3 regions of the Serratia sp. 25CWL12 genome follow, and region 2 is predicted to be linked to each of the others. Evidence: predicted binding sites of a transcription regulator. Region 2 holds the regulator's gene; each other region holds the start of a gene.
The links. Region 2 encodes LexA, which represses DNA repair genes until DNA is damaged. Its sites were predicted from a motif close to TNCTGTATGTACATACAGNA; they were not measured.

Region 1 (4,602 bases), 720 kb from region 2:
GCAGCACCATCACGCACCACCACACCCACCAAACGATCCTGCGGCACTTCCGCCAACAGGGTTACGGTCAGTTCATCGGTCACCAGCACAAAACGCGCTGGCCACTGGGTGGCCCCTTGAGTGCTATCATCAAGATGAAACAGCAAGCGCTGACCGAGTGCACGCAAATCACTGGCGCGCTCACGTAGATAGGTATCTTGCAACGCCGCAAACTGGGCAGCGAAGGCTTCAATCACCTGTTTTACCGCCCATTCCGCCACCGAACCGGTCTCTATTTCTGTAAAAAGCTCACGCTTCAGGCGGACATCATTCAACAAGAGAGAATAGAGATCGAAAATAGCCGCGCTCTCTTTTTGCGAGCTGGCGTTAAAGTGCTTGCTGAAACGCCGGAACTCAGCACCGGCCGCTTCCAGAGCCAGTACCAGGCGTTCACGTTCACTGGCAACATCCAGCGTGGAGGCTTGGTAGACCTGATCGAGGGAAGGTTGGCTACTATCCAGCCACCCTTCGGCCACGGCAACCCCTGGGGAGGCAGCTAACGCGCGGATGCGGATCTGGCGATATTGACTAAAAACAGCATTCAGCTGTGAGAGCGAGAGGATCCCAGCCATTTGCATGGCCAGAGTAACCATGAAGGACTCTTCACTTTCATCAAATTGGCGTAGCTCACGCTGCTGAACCACCAAAACACCCAGCAACTGCCGACGATGAATAATCGGCACCCCGAGGAAAGAGCGAAAATCCTCTTCTTTAACCTGTGGAACATATTTGAAGCTTGGATGACTGTGCGCATCCGCCAGATTGATTAGCTCAGCCTTACGCCCCACCAGACCGACGATCCCTTCATCAAAGGCCAATGTGACGGTGCGCCCACGCGGCATTTTTAACCCTCGCGTGGCCATCAGGTAATAACAGCGACGGTCACTGTCTGCCAAATAAATAGAGCAGACTTCAGTATCCATAGCCAGACAGGTTTCATTGACCAAAAGGTCCAGCGCCTCTGTCAGGTTGGCCGTCGCGGCTACTTTTTCAACCACTTCTCGCAAGCGCGTGAGCATAGTCCGTTTAAATTAACCTCTCTTTCGGCGATAAATCGGGGCCTGCCGCTGTACTGCCTGTTCCTGCATGGGCATCACAGTGACAGCAAATTCTTTCATTACCCGACGGTATACATCCCGTTTGAATGAAACCACTTGACGCACCGGATACCAGAAGTTCACCCAACGCCAACCATCAAACTCCGGTGTACTGCTACGTTGCATATTGATATCAGAGTCATTGCCCATGAGCTGCAATAGAAACCATTTCTGCTTTTGGCCGATACAAACCGGCTTTGTGTCCCAACGCACCAAACGTTTTGGCAATTTATAGCGCAACCAGTTACGGGTTGAAGCCAGAATACGCACCTCTTTTTTATTCAACCCTACTTCTTCGAACAGTTCACGGAACATCGCCTGCTCCGGCGTTTCCCCAGGATTGATACCTCCTTGGGGAAACTGCCAGGAGTGCTGACCGTAACGGCGAGCCCATAAGACCTGCCCCTGACGATTACAGATTACGATACCAACATTCGGGCGGTAGCCATCATCATCGATCACCGGACTACCTCGATAAGCATAAATTCGTATTGATAACCTGATTGTTTCACACAAGCTACAAGCGGTAAACCACTGCTTTGCAGCTCATGTCTTCGGATAACATTCAGGTAACTCACAGATATGGACTAAGTTATAAACACAGCTTAGGGTTTTAAGCGGATTTTATTCACTATTTCTGTGGATAGGTATGTGAAAAACTCAAGGGATAAGCTGGTACAACTCTGTAGAGCCTAAGAAAAAGCGCCTCAGTGAAATAAAATAGTTCATTAAAATACAATATGTTAAATAACAATAAAGGACGATTTGTCAGGTGAACTTACGATCGCTAGCGCTTTTATCTCTTGCTCTGGCGAAAGTTACAGCACCCTCGATTTTATCCACAGCTTATCCGCCAGAGTGGCCTATAAAACCGACAAGTTCGCAAAAAAAGTCTCGCGTCAAGGCTGTAAATCAAACCAGTGATCAGTAAAAAACTGGGTTATCCCATAAATCTGTGGATAAATAGGGGTAAGATCCTGTTCATTGTCGGTGGCTACCGATGAACAAGCCATAATAAAAAAATTCACACCCGCCAGGAAATTGAAAAAAAAGATTATAAATCATAGTATTAATATTATTCTTTCCGATCTCACTACCCTTATTTTGGCTGTGAGTAAATACAGTGTATTTTTCAACCAGAACTTATGGGCTTGATTTATGACATATTCGTCTCCGTTACCACCGGAAAATGCACAGCAGTTGTTCGCGCGAGCGCAAGCGTTAGCCGGTTTCACTCTCGGTGAGTTGGCACTGGGTGTACAACTCAATATCCCTAAGGATTTAAAGCGTGATAAGGGTTGGGTCGGCACCCTGCTGGAACGCTGTCTGGGGGCGATGGCGGGCAGTAAACCAGAGCAGGATTTCCCTGAGCTCGGCATTGAGTTGAAAACCATCCCTGTGGATAGCACCGGTAGGCCACTGGAAACCACGTTTGTCTGTGTGGCTCCCCTCACCGCTAACAGTGGCGTCACTTGGGAAAGCAGCCATGTGCGCCACAAACTGGCACAAGTGCTGTGGATACCCGTTGAGGGGGAACGGCAAATTCCGTTATCCCAGCGCCGTATCGGCTCACCACTGTTATGGCAGCCCTCGCAAGAAGAAGAGGATATGCTGCGCCGCGATTGGGAAGAACTGATGGATTTAATCGTCCTTGGTCAGGTGGAACGCATCACCGCACGCCATGGGGAAGTGCTGCAACTACGCCCCAAAGCCGCTAACAGCAAAGCACTAACCGAAGCCATAGGCGAGCAAGGCCAGCCGATTATGACACTGCCCCGTGGATTCTATCTTAAGAAAAACTTCACCGGCGCACTACTGGCAAGGCATTTCGCCATTAACTGATGTTGATTCACGCAATGGCCTAAAGGCGATAAAGATTCAGCGGGGTATCAAGTAACAGTACCAAGCTGCCGAGAACCACGTATAATTCCGGTTTGTTTTTCTATTAGGATGTAGCGGCAATGTTTGAATGGATTGTGGATCCCAATGCCTGGTTAGCGTTAGGCACGCTGACTATTCTTGAGGTTGTATTGGGTATCGATAACATTATTTTCCTCTCTTTGGTGGTAGCCAAACTGCCAAAGGCGCAGCAAAACAAGGCTCGTCGTATTGGTTTAGCTGCAGCCATGCTGATGCGCTTGGCACTGTTGGCGTCAATAGCTTGGGTGATCCGCCTGACGCAGCCGCTGTTCTCAGTGATGGATCACAATATCTCCGCCCGCGATTTGATTTTGCTGCTGGGGGGGTTATTCCTGATTTGGAAAGCCAGTAAAGAGATTCATGAAACTATTGAAGGCTCAAATGAAGAACTGCACAGCAAGGTGCACTCTTTTTTGGGGCCATAGTGCAGATTATGTTACTGGATATTATTTTCAGCCTGGATTCGGTCATCACCGCCGTGGGTCTGTCTGACCATCTGTTTATTATGATGGCGGCGGTAGTGATTGCCGTCGGGGTAATGATGTTTGCCGCACGGCCAATCGGGGAGTTTGTTAACCGCCATCCTTCAGTGAAAATGCTGGCGCTCTCATTCTTGATCTTGGTGGGCTTCACCTTGATGCTGGAAAGCATGCAAATCCACATTCCGAAAGGCTATATCTATTTTGCCATGTTCTTCTCAATGTCGGTTGAAGCACTGAATCTGATGCGCAACAAAAAAACACCTGTTGCCTAAGGTTTCATCCAGGGGGGAGCTCCTTATCCCCCCTGAATTTTATGTCAATTCTTCTGACGCAGGCACTTCGCAGTCAGCTAACCCGCATCACTCAAACCGCTCTCACTAATGCGAACATCTATTTAGGCGAGCGGCCAATTTAATCCTGCTGATAAAAAGCGCTAATCGCTAACCTACCCTTGCGGCTTGATTGCATAATGTGATATCGGTACTAGGGTCTGAGCCGGTGATCAAGGAGCTAAACGCTATTGCTCAGTAATAGCGACTATTATCTTATTTCCCTCGGCTTGGATATATACAGACAAGGCGTTTTATTGGCTTTGGATCTCTGACTTCTGCCTCACCGGGTATCTCCCCGTCAGAAGGTCACCTGGAAGTGCTAACATTGAAGGAAGGCTGTTAATGCAATACCACCGTATTCCCCACAGTTCTTTAGAAGTCAGCGTGCTGGGGCTGGGCACCATGACCTTTGGCGAACAAAATAGCGAAGCTGATGCCCACGCCCAACTGGATTACGCATTAGCCGCTGGCATCAACCTGATCGATACCGCTGAAATGTACCCAGTGCCCCCTCGCCCGGCTACCCAAGGGCTGACAGAGCAATATATTGGCAATTGGATCAAAGCGCGCGGCAGTCGCGATAAAATTGTGCTGGCCAGCAAAATAAGTGGCCCGATAAGAGGTAATGACAATAGCATCCGCCCTGAGCAGGCGTTAGATCGCAAGAATATCCGTATCGCACTGGATGCCAGCCTGAAAAGGCTCAACACCGATTATCTCGATCTCTATCAG
Region 2 (4,602 bases):
AGCAAGGGTTTATTCACCGCATAGAATCTGCTAACAGCTACGTACTGTGCCATCACTTCGAACAGCCGATGCACACCTCAGCGCTATTTATCTGCGATCGCTGCAGGCAAGTCACTGAACGGACGACAGAGGGTGTGGAAGAAACGCTACAGAAACTCGCCCTGGAATCAGGTTTTGTCTTACGCCACAGTGTGGTTGAAGCACATGGGTTATGCTCCGCCTGTGTTGAAATAGAAGCCTGTAACCACAAACACAGTTGCCAGCATGATCACAGCATAGTGATAAAGAAAAAATAGAGAGTTCACACTCCTTTCAAACCGCAGTAAAACAGGTGACCTTATTCACCCTTGGCAGGGAGTGAAAACCAGGTACCACGCACCTGATGACGGTGCCATATCCACCCCAGCGCAACACCACGTAATGCCAGGAATACAGCCAAAGCCAGCCATAGCGCATGATTACCTAATAGTGGCAGTGTAAATAAAGTCAGCCCATAACCCGCTGCTGCCACCACCATGCTGTTGCGCATTTCAGTGCCACGGGTGGCACCAATAAACATACCATCCAGTAAATAACACCAGACTCCCACCACAGGCAGCACGACTTGCCAGAGAAGATAGTGACCGGCCAAGGTACGCAACAGCGGTAATGAGGTTAAAGCCGCGACAATATAAGGCCCGGTAAACAGATAAACCGTGGCAAAGCCCAGTGCCAGCATACCTGCCTGGCGACAAGCGGCATACCATATCGCATGCAATTGACGGTCGTCCCTTGCGCCATAGGCGTAACCGGAATGGACCTCAACGGCATAAGCAAAGCCATCCAAAGCATAGGCGGTAAATGTTAACAAACTCATCAATATCGCATTGACGGCCACCACATCACTCCCCATGCGCGCCGCAAAAATCGTTAACGAAGAGAAACACAATTGCAGCAGGAGTGAGCGCAGCATGATATCGCGGTTAAGTGCCAACAAGCGACGTAAGTTACCGCGCCAGGCATGCCGCAACATCGCTAATGAGATGCCACGTGAACATAATACCCGCCAAGCAAGCCATAACCCCAACAGCAGTGTGGCATACTCCGCCAGCACCGTTGCCGTGGCAGCCCCCGAGACACCCCAACCCAAGCCGATCACCAGCACGATATCCAACACGATATTCAGCAGATTACCCGCTATCAGCATCACCACCGGCGCACGCACATATTGAACACCGAGCAACCAGCCGAGCAATACCATATTCGCCAGTGCTGCCGGGGCACTCAGCCAGCGGATCTCCAGAAACCGTCTAGCCTGTACTAATACCGCTTGATCACCACCGACAATATGTAATGCCAGCGAGATCAGTGGGCCACGGAGTAACACTATGGTTAAGCCAATCAACAGCGCTAACAGCAACGGCTGCATAAAAGTACGCGCCAAGCGCTGTGGGTCCCCTGCCCCTAACGCCTGCGCCGTTAACCCGGTGGTACTCATGCGCAAAAATAGTAACAACATAAACAGGAAATTGGTCGCCATTGCACCAACCGCTACCCCACCAAGATAAATTGCGCTATCAAGATGGCCGATAACCGCTGTATCCACCAAACCAAGCAGAGGAACCGTGATATTGGAAAAGATCATTGGCAATGCCAGACGCCACAGTATTTTGTCAGCAGGGCTGGTGAAGGTAGCGAGTAAACGCATTGCGATCTATTCCGACGGCAGAAGTAGAGTTGTTGACATGGACAGAATATCGCCCCGCTATTGAGGCGATATACCTATTTGATTAGATAACATGACAAAAAAGAGGTGTCAGAGCCAGTCACCGTTGCGGATCACGCCCACCGCCAAGCCTTCAATCGTGAAATTCTGATGCTTCAAATCCACCACTATTGGCTGAAACTCACTGTTTTCTGGCAATAACTCAACAATATTACCCTGTTTCTTCAGGCGCTTTACTGTCACTTCATCTTCAATACGAGCCACCACCACCTGGCCGTTACGCACATCCTGAGTTTTATGCACCGCCAGCAGATCGCCATCCAGAATACCAATATCGCGCATAGACATCCCACTGACGCGCAACAGGAAATCCGCACTAGGGTGGAATAAGCTCGGGTCAACTTTATAGTGCCCTTCAATATGTTGCTGAGCCAACAAGGGTTCACCCGCCGCCACCCGGCCAACCAAAGGTAACCCTTCTTCCTCTTCCATCAGCAAGCGGATACCGCGAGAAGCCCCGGAAACCACTTCAATAACACCTTTGCGGGCCAGAGCTTTCAGGTGCTCTTCTGCCGCATTTGGTGAGCGAAACCCCAGGCGCATTGCGATCTCGGCACGTGTTGGTGGCATGCCCGTTTGTGAAATATGATCGCGAATCAGATCATAGACCTCTTGCTGTCTGGTAGTTAGTGCTTTCATTCCGCCCCCTGTTTGTTTATACAGTCATGCTGTGAGTATATACAGGTAAACCAGGATTGGGAATCAATTCATAAATAAAAATCAGGGATTAGCGAGATTGATCGCACCCCATGACATCGGTTTACTCGTCAGGCGAAGTGATCCCAGAGCACCGAGATCCAGACAAACAGCGCCAACAAAATCGTCAGAAAAACCGCGGCTGAAGCCATGTCTTTCGATCGCCCGGAAAGCTCATGATATTCAGTTCCCACCCGATCAACGATCGCTTCAATCGCACTGTTGATAATTTCAATAATCACCACCAGCACCAGGGAGCCGATCAATAAAATGCGCGCTATCGCCCCCACATCAAGCCATATCGCCAGTACGATAGCCACCACGGCCACCACCAGTTCTTGGCGGAAAGCAGCCTCATTGCGCCAGGCTGCAATTAATCCTTTATATGAATAGCCAACAGCTTTAATAATACGTGTCATGCCAGTAATTTGATTTGCCATGTTTCATCTCACAAGGTAGGTCATCGTTTCAATACCACAGACCTGTTACACGGTTTCTGGTATGCTTTCAGCGCAATTGCTAACAAGAGGCTTCAGGTCGTTATGTCAGGTTGGCGTAAAATTTATTATAACCTATTGAATTTACCACTTAAGTTTTTGGTAAAAAGTAAAATTATCCCTTCAGACCCTATTTCGGAGTTAGGGTTGGATCCGTCTAGGCCGATTTTGTATGTTTTGCCTTATAATTCCAAGGCAGATTTACTCACTCTGCGTACCCAGTGTCTGGCGCAGGATCTGCCCGACCCCCTTGAGCCACTTGAAATCGATGGCTCCGTGTTGCCCAGCCATGTGTTTATCCATGAAGGGCCACGCGTCTTTCGCTACTACACACCGAAAGAAGAGTCGGTAAAACTGTTCCATGATTATCTGGATCTTCACCGCAGTAATCCAGACCTTGATATCCAAATGTTACCGGTGTCAGTGATGTTTGGTCGCTCCCCTGGTCGTGAAGGGCAGGGTGCCCCCCACCTGCGCCTGCTAAACGGTGTGCAAAAATTCTTCGCCATACTCTGGTTGGGCCGCGATAGCTTTGTCCGCTTCTCCAACACCGTTTCTTTACGCCGTATGGCAACCGAACATGGTACAGATAAAACCATTGCACAAAAACTGGCGCGCGTGGCGCGGATGCATTTCTCTCGCCAACTCCTGGCCGCCGTTGGGCCAAGTCTGCCTGTTCGTCAGGATCTGTTCAATAAGCTGCTGGCCTCCAAGGCCATTGAGAAAGCAGTAGAAGATGAAGCTCGCAGCAAGAAGATCTCTTACGAAAAAGCGCAACAGAACGCTATTTCCTTAATGGAAGAGATCGCGGCTAATTTCTCTTATGAAGCGGTACGTCTCTCTGATCGCGTCCTGAGTTGGACCTGGAACCGCCTCTATCAGGGTATTAATGTCACCAAGGCCGAACGAGTCAGGCAATTGGCACAAGATGGTCATGAGATAGTCTATGTCCCCTGCCACCGCAGCCATATGGATTACCTCTTGCTTTCCTATGTGCTCTACCACCAAGGGCTGGTTCCCCCGCATATCGCCGCAGGGATTAACCTCAATTTCTGGCCTGCCGGGCCGATTTTCCGCCGTTTGGGGGCATTCTTTATCCGTCGTACCTTTAAAGGTAACAAACTTTATTCTACGGTTTTCCGTGAATACCTTGGTGAACTATTCACCCGAGGCTATTCGGTAGAATATTTTGTTGAGGGTGGGCGTTCTCGTACTGGCCGGTTACTGGAGCCGAAAACCGGCACTTTATCCATGACAATTCAAGCCATGTTACGGGGGGGTACCCGCCCGATTACCCTGGTCCCGGTTTATATCGGTTATGAGCATGTGATGGAGGTGGGTACCTACGCCAAAGAACTGCGTGGTGCCACCAAAGAAAAAGAGGGCCTGCTGCAGATGCTTCGTGGGCTGCGTAAGTTACGCAATCTAGGCCAAGGGTATGTAAACTTTGGCGAACCCATTCCATTGACCTCCTATCTCAATCAACAGGCGCCTCAATGGCGTGAATCCATCGATCCGATAGAATCGCAGCGCCCAGTCTGGCTGACGCCGGTGGTAAACGGTCTGGCTAGCGAAATTATGGTAAGGATCAACAATGCCGCTGCGGCCAACGCCATGAACCTGTGTTGCACAGCGTTACTGGCT
Region 3 (4,602 bases), 1.8 Mb from region 2:
CCGGTTATTTCAGCCGTCGTTGGCGCAACTTGGGTAAGCAGGTGACTGCGCTGGATCTGGCGCCGGGTATGTTGGCTTTTGCCCGCCAGCAGCAGGTGGCTGATCACTACTTACTGGGGGATATCGAGAATGTCCCGCTGCCAGATGCCTCTGTGGATATCTGTTTTAGCAGCCTGGTGGTGCAGTGGTGCAGCTCTCTGCCTCAGGTATTGGCGGAACTGTACCGGGTGACACGGCCGGGTGGGGTGATTTTATTCGCTACCTTGGCACAGGGCACATTACATGAATTGGCAGATGCCTGGCAGCAGGTAGATGGTGAACGCCATGTGAATGATTTCCTGCCTGTCGCACAGATTAGTGCTGCTTGTCAGCACTATCGTCATGAACTGCAACCTGCCTGGCAAACCCTGCATTACCCTGATGTTATGACACTGATGCGCTCATTGAAGGGGATTGGTGCCACCCATTTACATCAGGGCCGTGATAGCGGGTTGCTTTCTCGCCAGCGTTTAGCGGCATTGCAAGCGGCTTACTCCTGCCAACAGGGGCAGTACCCTCTCAGTTATCATCTGGTTTATGGAGTCATTTATCGTGATTAAACGTTGGTTTGTGACGGGAACGGATACGGAAGTGGGGAAAACGGTCGCCAGCAGTGCTCTGTTACAGGCGGCTCAAGCGGCAGGGTTTTGCTGTGCTGGTTATAAGCCAGTGGCTTCAGGCAGTGAAATGACCGCTGAGGGGTGGCGTAATAGTGATGCATTGGCTTTGCAGAGAAACAGCAGTATGGCGCTGGATTATACCGATGTGAATCCATACACCTTTGCTGAGCCAACCTCACCCCATATTGCCAGCCAACATGAAGGGATCCCCATCTCTCTGGCTCGACTTTCTAGTGGTTTACGTCACCTTGAACAACAGGCCGAGTGGTTGCTGGTGGAAGGGGCCGGGGGATGGTTTACCCCACTTTGCGAACGCTATACGCTTGCCGATTGGGTGCGCCAGGAACGCTTGCCGGTGATTCTGGTGGTTGGGATCAAACTGGGTTGTATCAACCATGCAGTGCTTACCGCTCAGGCCGTTCAGCAAGCGGGGTTGCCCTTGGCAGGTTGGATAGCCAATCAGGTCATTAAACCGGGAAAACGCCATCAGGAGTATCTTGCGACGCTTTGCCGTATGTTGCCAGCCCCGTTGTTGGGGGAAATTCCCCATTTACCGCAGATTGAGCAACAGCCACTAGCGCAATATCTTGACTTGACGCAGCTTGCCAAGTGAGTCAGTGATCGTTTATTCGATGTGCTGTAAACCCCTGTCCGCTTAAGCTAAAAAGGGACTTTGTCAACAGTCCGAAATATCATTTTTTTGATGCACTTTTTTAGCATTAATTGGTATAAGCGATGCGAAATATTTGTGAAAAAGTAACTAAAAAAATGACTGCAATGCCACTGCAAACGGAAAAGTGTCCTTTGCCTAACTCCCGCCCCTTATGGGGTACTGCGAGTTATCCACTATTCCTGTGGATAACCATGTGCATTATAGCTAGAAAAGTAGGGTAAATAGAGCAAGGGCGCGGGTTTCAACAAGGTTGCCGTTATTCTCAGCTTTTAATTAAAAGTATTTAATATCAATAAATTAACTAAAATCAAGACACTTGTTGACGGAGGGGAGTGCCGCGAGTGATTTTACGCTGCCTTGTAGTAGAAATGTTAATTTATGATATGTTCTGGGGATAACATGACGATTGACAATCAGAAAGTTCCTACCTTGTCAGTGACTGGAATGCACTTAAAGATAAATGTGTTGGAGGCTGTTTTTATATCCAGTATTATGGGTAAGTGACAGCTGATTGCTGGCGGCATGTTGTGGCCTTGGCAAATTGAAAGATGAAGGGGATATGAGCAAACATTTCAAACTGCATTCAGAATTCAAACCAGCCGGTGATCAGCCGGAAGCGATCCGCAAGCTGGAAATGGGGCTGGAAGATGGCTTGGCACACCAGACGTTGCTGGGGGTAACTGGTTCGGGCAAAACGTTCACCATTGCCAATGTAATAGCGGATCTCAACCGCCCCACCATGGTGCTGGCACCGAACAAGACGCTGGCGGCGCAGCTCTATGGTGAGATGAAAGAGTTTTTCCCCGAGAATGCAGTGGAGTATTTTGTCTCCTACTACGACTACTATCAGCCGGAAGCTTACGTACCGAGTTCTGATACCTTTATCGAGAAGGATGCCTCGGTAAACGAACATATTGAGCAAATGCGCCTGTCGGCCACCAAAGCGCTGCTTGAGCGGCGTGACGTGGTGGTGGTGGCCTCCGTTTCTGCGATCTACGGCCTGGGGGATCCTGACCTTTATCTGAAGATGATGCTGCACCTCACCAAAGGGATGATCATCGATCAACGCTCGATTCTGCGGCGGCTGGCGGAATTGCAATATACCCGTAATGATCAGGCTTTCCAGCGAGCCACCTTCCGGGTGCGTGGGGAAGTGATTGATATATTCCCTGCGGAATCCGATGAGCTGGCGTTGCGGGTGGAGTTGTTCGATGACGAGGTCGAACGTCTGTCACTGTTTGACCCGCTCACCGGTCAGGTTGAACAAACCGTACCCCGTTTCACCATCTACCCCAAATCTCACTATGTTACCCCCCGGGAACGCATTGTGCAGGCCATGGAGGAGATCAAACTGGAATTAGCACAGCGGCGCAAGGTGTTGCTGGCGAATAACAAACTGCTGGAAGAGCAGCGTTTATCGCAACGTACCCAGTTTGATTTGGAGATGATGAACGAATTGGGCTATTGCTCGGGTATTGAAAACTATTCACGTTATCTCTCTGGGCGGAGAGAAGGTGATCCTCCCCCCACACTGTTCGACTACCTGCCCGCGGACGGCTTACTGGTGGTGGACGAATCTCACGTCACCATTCCGCAAATTGGCGGCATGTACAAAGGCGATCGCTCACGCAAAGAGACCTTGGTGGAATATGGTTTTCGCTTGCCTTCAGCACTGGATAACCGGCCACTTCGTTTCGAAGAGTTTGAAGCGCTGGCACCACAGACAATCTATGTTTCTGCGACCCCGGGTAAATATGAGCTGGAAAAATCCGGCGGTGACATTATCGATCAAGTGGTGCGCCCGACCGGGTTGCTCGATCCCGTGGTGGAAGTTCGCCCGGTTACGACTCAGGTTGACGATCTGCTTTCAGAAATTCGTCTGCGTGCTGCTGTCAATGAACGGGTGCTGGTCACCACACTCACCAAGCGGATGGCGGAAGATTTAACTGACTATCTTGAAGAGCATGGTGAGCGCGTACGTTACCTGCATTCAGATATTGATACGGTGGAACGCGTAGAAATTATTCGTGATTTGCGTTTGGGGGAGTTTGATGTGCTGGTGGGCATCAACCTGTTGAGGGAAGGGCTGGACATGCCCGAAGTGTCATTGGTGGCGATCCTGGATGCGGATAAAGAAGGGTTCCTGCGTTCTGAACGTTCTTTGATTCAGACCATCGGCCGTGCGGCACGTAATCTTAATGGTAAGGCGATCCTTTACGGTGACAGAATAACCGACTCCATGGCGAAAGCGATTGGCGAAACAGAGCGTCGGCGCGTCAAACAGCAAGCCCACAACCAAGCCAATGGCATTGTGCCAACCGGGTTGAACAAAAAAATTGGCGATATTTTACAGTTGGGGCAGCCCAGTACACGGGGCAAGAACAAAGGGAAAAACAAGGCGGCAGAGAGCAGTGCGCAATATCAACATCTCACACCAAAAGCGTTGGAACAAAAAATCCAGGTGCTGGAAGCCCGCATGTATACCCATGCACAGAACCTGGAGTTCGAACAGGCTGCCGCACTGCGTGATGAAATTCACCAGTTGCGCGCGCAATTTATTGCGCTGTCGTGATTTTGCTTGCCAGCTTGACGCCGGTAGCAGGTAGCAGGTAGCAGGTAGCAGGGGGGCAGTTCGCCCTGCTACCTAGAGATTAACGGCGAGCCGCCAGTTGCACTAAAACCTGATCCAGAGCTTGGCGCAGTAATTGGCGATCATGGCGGTAAGGGATATCGCTGGCTTCCAGAGGCTGCTTGATGACAATGCGGTCCTGGACCTGGTCGGTATTCACTGCTGGGCCAACCACCACCGCGTCAATCATTTTACGGCCAATTTTCTCTTCCATCAGTACCAGTTTATCTTGCAGTTTCAGGGCAGCGGCAGCCACACTGAGTTCCCGCCCCAGATTACCGATGTAGACCATATTGGCACTACTGCGCCGTAAGGCTTGTGTCAGTTCATCAAGCAGCAATAGCGGCATCAGGCTGGTGAGAAAACTACCGGGGCCAATCAGGATCAAATCTGCTTGCGCGATGGCTTCTACCGCTTCGCGTGTGGCATGTACCGGGGGGGAGAGCAGTAACTCTTGTGGCATCTGAGTCAGTTGGTCAATATTGACTTCACCATACACTGGGTGGCCTTCATGGTCATTGGCCATGAGATCTACCGGTTGCTCTGACATGGGGATTAATGCGGCATCCACCCTTAACAGGTTGCGTACCAGATTAATCGCCTCCAATGGACGCACGCTAAGGTGATCGAGGGATTTTAGC

Region 1: the regulator LexA is predicted to act here: its motif matches at 2,243-2,262, upstream of mutH (DNA mismatch repair endonuclease MutH).
Region 3: the regulator LexA is predicted to act here: its motif matches at 1,803-1,822, upstream of uvrB (excinuclease ABC subunit UvrB).

Annotation. Positions count from the first base shown of each region.
Region 1 is NZ_CM147698.1:771,179-775,780, reverse strand. Features, by position in the region: gene ptsP (phosphoenolpyruvate--protein phosphotransferase) at 1-1,058, opposite strand, end outside; gene rppH (RNA pyrophosphohydrolase) at 1,071-1,598, opposite strand; gene mutH (DNA mismatch repair endonuclease MutH) at 2,295-2,978, shown strand; partial or broken gene ACX9GV_RS03355 (TerC family protein) at 3,098-3,810, shown strand; gene ACX9GV_RS03350 (NADP(H)-dependent aldo-keto reductase) at 4,213-4,602, shown strand, end outside.
Region 2 is NZ_CM147698.1:49,452-54,053, reverse strand. Features, by position in the region: gene zur (zinc uptake transcriptional repressor Zur) at 1-296, shown strand, start outside; gene dinF (MATE family efflux transporter DinF) at 338-1,687, opposite strand; gene lexA (transcriptional repressor LexA) at 1,796-2,404, opposite strand; gene ACX9GV_RS00205 (diacylglycerol kinase) at 2,533-2,901, opposite strand; gene plsB (glycerol-3-phosphate 1-O-acyltransferase PlsB) at 3,004-4,602, shown strand, end outside.
Region 3 is NZ_CM147698.1:2,805,727-2,810,328, reverse strand. Features, by position in the region: gene bioC (malonyl-ACP O-methyltransferase BioC) at 1-599, shown strand, start outside; gene bioD (dethiobiotin synthase) at 592-1,272, shown strand; gene uvrB (excinuclease ABC subunit UvrB) at 1,892-3,904, shown strand; gene yvcK (uridine diphosphate-N-acetylglucosamine-binding protein YvcK) at 3,984-4,602, opposite strand, start outside.